DNA from 2 places in the Ensifer sp. ENS03 genome. Region 2 is predicted to be linked to the other one. Evidence: riboswitches for the same ligand, from Rfam matches in the RefSeq annotation. Region 2 holds a riboswitch; the other holds the start of a gene.

Region 1 (3,652 bases), 140 kb from region 2:
GCATCGAGCAGAATTTCGGGCCGCACATGGAGCAGAAATGCGCGACCTTGTGCGCTTCCTTCGGCAGTGTCTCGTCGTGGAAGTTACGGGCCGTCTCCGGGTCGAGCGAGAGGTTGAACTGGTCCTCCCAGCGGAATTCGAAGCGCGCGCGCGATAGCGCGTCGTCGCGCACCTGGGCGGCCGGATGGCCCTTGGCGAGATCGGCGGCATGGGCGGCGATCTTGTAGGTGATGACGCCGACCTTGACGTCGTTGCGATCGGGAAGACCGAGATGCTCCTTCGGCGTGACGTAGCAGAGCATGGCGGTGCCGAACCAGCCGATCATCGCCGCGCCGATGCCCGACGTGATGTGGTCGTAGCCGGGCGCAATGTCCGTCGTCAGCGGTCCGAGTGTGTAGAACGGCGCCTCGCCGCAGACGGCGAGTTGCTTGTCCATGTTCTCCTTGATCTTGTGCATCGGCACGTGGCCGGGGCCTTCGATCATCACCTGACAATCCTTGGCCCAGGCGATCTTGGTGAGCTCGCCGAGCGTTTCGAGTTCGGCGAATTGTGCCGCGTCGTTGGCATCGGCGATCGAGCCGGGGCGCAGGCCGTCGCCGAGCGAGAAGGAGACGTCATAGGCGCGGCAGATGTCGCAGATTTCCTCGAAATGCTCGTAAAGGAAGCTCTCGCGATGGTGATGCAGACACCACTTGGCCATGATCGAGCCGCCGCGCGAAACGATGCCGGTGACGCGATCGACGGTGAGCGGGATGTAGTGCAGCCGGACGCCGGCATGGATGGTGAAATAGTCGACGCCCTGTTCAGCCTGCTCGATCAGCGTGTCGCGATAGACTTCCCAGGTGAGGTCCTCGGCAATGCCGTTGACCTTTTCCAGCGCCTGGTAAAGCGGCACGGTGCCGATCGGAACCGGTGAGTTGCGGATGATCCATTCGCGGATGTTGTGGATGTTGCGGCCGGTCGAAAGGTCCATGACGGTGTCGGCGCCCCAGCGCGTCGCCCAGACCATCTTTTCGACCTCTTCCGCCATCGACGAGGTGACGGCGGAGTTGCCGATATTGGCGTTGATCTTCACCAGAAAGTTCCGGCCGATGATCATCGGCTCGGATTCCGGGTGGTTGATGTTGGCAGGCAGGATCGCCCGGCCGCTGGCGATTTCCTGGCGCACGAATTCGGGTGTCACGTGATCGGGGATGTGGGCGCCGAAGCTTTCGCCGTCCCGGACCTTCGCACGCGCCGCGTCGCGGCCGAGATTTTCGCGGATCGCCACGAACTCCATTTCCGGCGTGATGATGCCGGCGCGGGCATAGGCAAGCTGGGTCACCGCGCGGCCGCCCGTGGCCTTCAGCGGCGCATGCTGGAACGGGAAGGTCGGTGTCAGCCTGTCGCCGCTCACAAAGCCGTTGTCCTCGGGGCGGACCACGCGTCCCTCATAGGTTTCGACATCGCCGCGGTCGACGATCCAGTTGCGGCGCAGCCGCGGCAGGCCGTCCTCGATGCGGATCTCGGCGTCGTCGGCGGTGTAGGCGCCGGAGGAATCATAGACCGTAACCGGTTGCTCGCCCGACGTCGGGTGGAGCGCAATCTCGCGCATCGGCACGCGGATATCCGGATGAAGCACGCCCGGCTTGTGGATCTTGCGGGAGGCGGGAAGCGGTCCTTGCGTGACCGTGAGGGCTGCGGGTTTGGTGGCAATATTCATGACAAGGCTCCAAGTTTGCAATTGGAGACCCAGTTCTGATGCCGGAAGGATGAAAGACGCTCCGCCAGATGCTGGACGCACGGAATCCTGGCTTCGATATCTGCACCGTCCCTACGCCAGTATGAACTGGATCAGGTTCAACGGGTCACTGCGCCACAGCCGGCAATCCGGCCATCCAGCAGAATCTCAGCCCCTTGCGGGACCCCCCTGGTGAATGCCTAGATCATAGCCATCGATCGGCCCGGGTCGTCAAGCGTGAATTCGCCTGCCGACAAAGATGCACCTATTGCATGTGTTTGCGGATTCGGATTTGACGCTAGCGGCCGGCCTTTTCCGGTGCGGCCCGCTCGGCGTAATCGGCACGGTTGATGCCGTGGCGCTGGAGCTTATCGTAGAAGGTCTTGCGCGGAATGCCGAGCGCCTCGATCGTCGCCTTGACGTCGCCGCGCTGAGCCCGCAACACCTCTTTCAGGATCTCCGCCTCGTAGCGTTCGAGCCGTTCCGGGAGCGCAAATCCAGACTGTTCGGCGGGCGCAATCGGCTGTCCCAGCGGACCTTCGACACCAAGCGCCACGCGTTCTGCAAAGTGCGAGAGCTCGCGCACATTGCCCGGCCAGGCATGCGTCATCAGATGTCTCTGCACGGCCGATGTGACCACAGGCGCGTCGCGCTTGAAGCGCTCGGCCGCCCGGGTCAGGAAGTGCGAGAAGAGCAGCGGGATATCGTCTCGGCGTTCGCGCAGCGGCGGGATCGACAGCGTTACGACATTCAATCTAAAGTAGAGGTCTTCCCGGAAATCGCCGCGCTGCGCCGGGTCGCCAAGATCGATTTTGGCAGCCGCGATGACGCGGATATCGACCGGACGAACCTGGTTGGTGCCAAGCGGCGTGATTTCGCGCGCTTCCAGAACGCGCAGCATCTTCACCTGAGTCGCCGGTGGCATCGCCTCGATCTCGTCGAGGAACAGCGTGCCGCCGCTCGCATGCTCGATCCGGCCGATGCGCTTCTTCAAGGCGCCGGTGAAGGCGCCCTGTTCGTGGCCGAAGAGTTCGCTTTCGATCACCGTTTCGGGCAGCGCCCCGCAATTCAGCGCCACGAAGTTGCCGTTGCGGCGTCGGCTCCAATTGTGGAGCAGCGTCGCCACCACCTCCTTGCCGCTGCCCGTCTCGCCGGCGACGAGCACGTCGACATCGGTATCGGCAATGTGCCGGATCGTCTGGCGCAAACGTTCCATGACCGGCGTCTGGCCGATCAGCGGCAGGTTGTCGCCGGCCGTCTCGGCGGCCCGTTTCAGCGCGCGGTTTTCCATCACGAGCCGGCGTTTTTCCAGCGCGCGATGCACGCTCTGCACCAGCCGGTCGGCGGCAAAGGGTTTGGGGATGAAGTCGTAGACGCCATCCTGCAGCGCCTGCACTGCCATCGGGATATCGCCATGGCCGGTCACCAGGATCACCGGCAGATCCGCGTCGAAAGCTTCGATGCGGCGGAAGAAGGCGAGGCCGTCGATGCCCGGCATGCGGATATCGCTGACGACGACGCCGTCGAAATTCGCATCCAGCGTCTTCAACGCTTCGGCAGCGCTGGCAAAAGGGGTAACGGCGAGGCCGGCGAGTTCCAGCGTCTGCGTCATCGCCTTGCGCAGATGGTTGTCGTCGTCGACGAGATAGACGGTCGGCTGCATCGCTCAGGCCCTCTTCAGGCGAACCGTGAAGACGGTGCCCCTGTCGCTGGTTTCGACGGTGATATCGCCGCCATAGTCGGCGACGATCTCCTTGGAGATGGCAAGGCCGAGGCCGAGCCCTTCATCCTTCGAGGTGTTGAACGGCGTGAACAGATCCTCGTGGATGTGCAGGGGAATGCCTGGGCCGTTATCGGCAACGACGAGCAAAACCGTCCCGGAGGGACCGTCCTCGCAGCGCACGCGGATCTCGGCGCCGCTGCGCGTGCCGA
Region 2 (3,652 bases):
CTGCCGGCCGGCATCGATCGCGCCCGCGAACGCAGCGGCCATCAGCGCGGGCTTGGCGGCGCCGGCTACAGCGGTGTTGAGCAGGACGGCATCGAAGCCGAACTCCATCACCCTCGTTGCGTGCGAGGGCCGGCCGATGCCGGCATCGACGATCAGCGGCACATCGGGAAAGTTGGCCCGCATTGCCCTGAGCGCCTGGATGTTTTGCGGCCCCATGGCGCTGCCGATCGGCGCGCACCAGGGCATCAGCACCTTGCAGCCGGCTTCCACGAGCCGTTCGGCAACCACGAGATCATCCGTGGTGTAGGGAAAGACTTCGAACCCTTCGGCCGAGAGGATGCGCGCCGCCTCGACCAGCCCGAAGACATCGGGCTGCAGCGTATCGTGGTGGCCGATCACTTCGAGTTTCAGCCAGTTGGTGCCGAAGACCTCGCGCGCCATCTTGGCCGTCAGCACCGCCTCTGACACCGAGTGGCAGCCGGCGGTGTTCGGCAGCACGTGCACGCCGAGCGCCCGGATCAGTTCGAAGAAGGCGCCGCCCTGGCGGCCTCCGGCGGTTTCGCGCCGGAGCGAGACCGTGACGACCTCAGTGCCTGACGATCGCACCGCATCTTCCAGAACGGCGGGGGAGGGGTAGCGGGCGGTGCCGAGCAGCAACCGTGAGCGCAGGTCCTGTCCATAAAGCGTCAGCATGTCTCAGCCTCCTTTCATCGGCGAGAGAATTTCGATTCGGTCCCTGTCGCTGAGCGCATGACCCGAACGGTCGGCCCGGTGCACCAGTTCGCCGTTGACGGCGGTGGCGAGCCAGTCGCCTTCGAAATCAAGGGCGGCCAGAAGCTCGGCGAGGGTGGTGACGGCGAGGTCGTGATCCTCGCCATTGACGGTCAGTCTCATGCGGCATCTCCCTTCAGGTCCTGCGCAAGCGCGAGGTCGGCTGCTTCCGCCGCCAGGGCCGGTGAAAGCAGGAAGCCATGGCGGTAAAGTCCGTTGATCGTGATGGTCTGCCCGGTGCGCAGGGCGCGCGGCAGGTTGTTGGCGAAGGCGGGGCGGACGCCGGCGCCGGTTTCGAAGAGGCGCGCTTCGCCGAAGGCCGGATGCAGCGCATAGGCGGCGTTCAGCAGTTCCATGAGGGAGCGGGCGGTGATCGGTCCGCCGTCATCCGTCTCGATCATCGTCGCCCCGCACATGAAGAGGCCGCCGCCGCGCGGCACGATGTAGAGCGGGATGCGGGGATGAATGAGCCTGACCGGCCGCGACAGCTCCACGTCGCTTGTCTGCAGGTAGAGCATTTCACCGCGCACGCCCCGCAGGCCCGGCGTTTCGCCGACGCGTGCCGCGCCGGCGCAGTCGGCGACGAGATCGTGGTGGCCATCGTCGCTCGTCTCATCGAGGAATGTGACGCCGTGATCGACAAGCTTCTGCCGCAACCGGCTCAGCGCCCGGCGCGGGTCGAGATGCGCCTCACCGGGAAAAAACAGCGCCTCGCGGAAACGTCCGGCAAGCGCCGGTTCCAGCCGTTCGATCGCGGCGGCGTCGAGCCATTCGAAGCCGGAGGTGCGTGAGGCAAAGCGCTTGAGTTCGCCCGCATCCCGTGGCGGGGCGACGACAAGCGTGCCGTTTCGGGAAACCTCGCCTGGCAGGGCGTCGTCCCACCAGTCGATGGCGCCGATGCCCTTCGTCAGCACCACCTCTTCGGCGCTTTCGCGTTCGCACCAGGGTGCCAGCATGCCGCCGGCAAACCAGGAGGCCGCGCCGGCAAAGCCTGGCTTTTGCTCGACAACCGTCACCGCGACACCGCGGGCGCTAAGTTCATGCGCCAGACAGAGCCCTGCGACGCCGGCACCTTTGACGAGGATCCGCATGGCTCAGTGTTCCCGCGAGGCGTGGGCGGGCCGTCGTGAGGGAAGCGGGATGGTGTTGGCGGTGTGCATGCCGAGGCTCCGATTGTGGAGACCCAGTTCACGAGCGAAGGAAGGGGAAGGACGCCTTGCCGTTGAATGGTCGCGTGAACGCGACGTTTGCGGCAGCGATGTCTGCACCGTCCCTACGCCAGTATGAACTGGATCAGGTTCAACGGGTCACTGCGCCGCGCAAACCGCATAGCAGAATCTCAGCCCCTTGGCGGGACACCCCTGGTGAATGCTCCAAGCTGACCGTTCGGGGCGGTTTTTGTCAAGAGCCAGCATTCGTGTGCTATGTGATCTCATCTGCCGAAAAAATTATCTATAATTTTTCGACAAGAAAGCGGAAGCGTTGGCGGCGTGATGAAAGGAGGTAGGGCAACCGGGTGGAGCGGGTCGAAAAACACCGGAGAAGCCCAGCCGCGTCCTTGTTTCTCGGGTGCGGTACGCCCGATTTCGGAAATGGGAGCTGCGACCGATTGATTGGTGATTGTTGCCCCGTCTCGGCGGTTTCCAGATTCACTCACGGTCAAAAATACAACCATAAGGGTATGTTCTAACAGAAACTCTCCATCTGGGTGCTTGCGAACTTTGTTGGTCGATAAAATTATAGATAATATCAGATTCTATCTATTTCGCGTTTGCAATGACCTGGAGGACGAGCCGAAATGCTGGACGGAACCCTATCAACTGGCGCTAATTTTACCCCGGGTGACGCGGGCGAATCCCGCTGGACCCAAGCGGAAGCCGAAAAAATCTATAATTTGCCGTTCAACGATTTGCTCTACCGCGCACACACGGTCCATCGTGCGCAGTTCGATCCCAACGCCATCCAGATGAGCCGGCTGCTCTCGATCAAGACCGGAGGCTGCGCCGAGGATTGCGGCTATTGCAGCCAGTCCGCCCACTATCCGACCGGGCTCAAGGCATCGAAGCTGATGGAGGTCGAGCGTGTGCTTGCCGAGGCGCGACAGGCGCGCGACGGCGGTGCGACGCGCTATTGCATGGGGGCCGCCTGGCGCAGCCCGAAGGACCGCGACATGGACGCGATCGTCGCCATGATCGGCGGTGTGCGGGCTCTTGGCATGGAAACCTGCATGACGCTCGGGATGCTGACGCCGGACCAGTCCGCACGGCTCGCCGAGGCCGGGCTCGACTACTACAACCACAATGTCGATACCTCCGAACGCTTCTACGGCGAGATCATCACCACCCGCAGCTTTGCCGACCGGCTGGAGACGCTCGCGAATGTCCGCGACGCCGGCATCAAGGTCTGCGCCGGTGGCATTCTCGGCATGGGCGAAACCGCCGACGACCGGATCTCCATGCTGGTGACGCTCGCCAATCTGCCGGTGCCGCCCGAAAGCGTGCCGATCAACATGCTGATCCCGATCCCGGGCTCGAAGCTGGCCGATGCAGCGCCCGTCGATCCGATCGATTTCGTCCGCACCATCGCGCTTGCCCGCATCCTGATGCCGCTATCGCATGTCCGGCTTTCGGCCGGCCGGACCGACATGAGCGACGAGACGCAGGCGCTCTGTTTCTTCGCCGGCGCCAATTCGATCTTTGTCGGCGAAACCCTGCTGACCGCCGACAATCCCGGCGAGGACCATGATGCGGCGCTCTTCCGACGCCTGGGGTTGAAGCCGATGGCTCCGGCGGCAAGGCAGGATGCGGCCGAATGACCCTGGGTCTGTTTGCGCGCTATGAGAAGACGCTGGAGGGCCTTGATCGCAAGGGCCGCCGGCGCG

The links. A riboswitch is a leader RNA that binds a small molecule or an ion and turns the genes downstream of it on or off. The one in region 2 is predicted to bind thiamine pyrophosphate.
Region 1: another riboswitch for thiamine pyrophosphate. It lies ahead of thiC (phosphomethylpyrimidine synthase ThiC); the one in region 2 lies ahead of thiO (glycine oxidase ThiO).

The regions. Positions count from the first base shown of each region.
Region 1 is NZ_JACVAV010000003.1:589,979-593,630, forward strand. Features, by position in the region: gene thiC (phosphomethylpyrimidine synthase ThiC) at 1-1,702, opposite strand, end outside; TPP riboswitch at 1,793-1,921, opposite strand; gene IB263_RS15540 (sigma-54 dependent transcriptional regulator) at 2,019-3,383, opposite strand; gene IB263_RS15545 (ATP-binding protein) at 3,387-3,652, opposite strand, start outside.
Region 2 is NZ_JACVAV010000003.1:448,876-452,527, forward strand. Features, by position in the region: gene IB263_RS14920 (thiazole synthase) at 1-693, opposite strand, end outside; gene thiS (sulfur carrier protein ThiS) at 697-894, opposite strand; gene thiO (glycine oxidase ThiO) at 891-1,862, opposite strand; TPP riboswitch at 2,024-2,144, opposite strand; gene bioB (biotin synthase BioB) at 2,570-3,586, shown strand; gene IB263_RS14940 (8-amino-7-oxononanoate synthase) at 3,583-3,652, shown strand, end outside.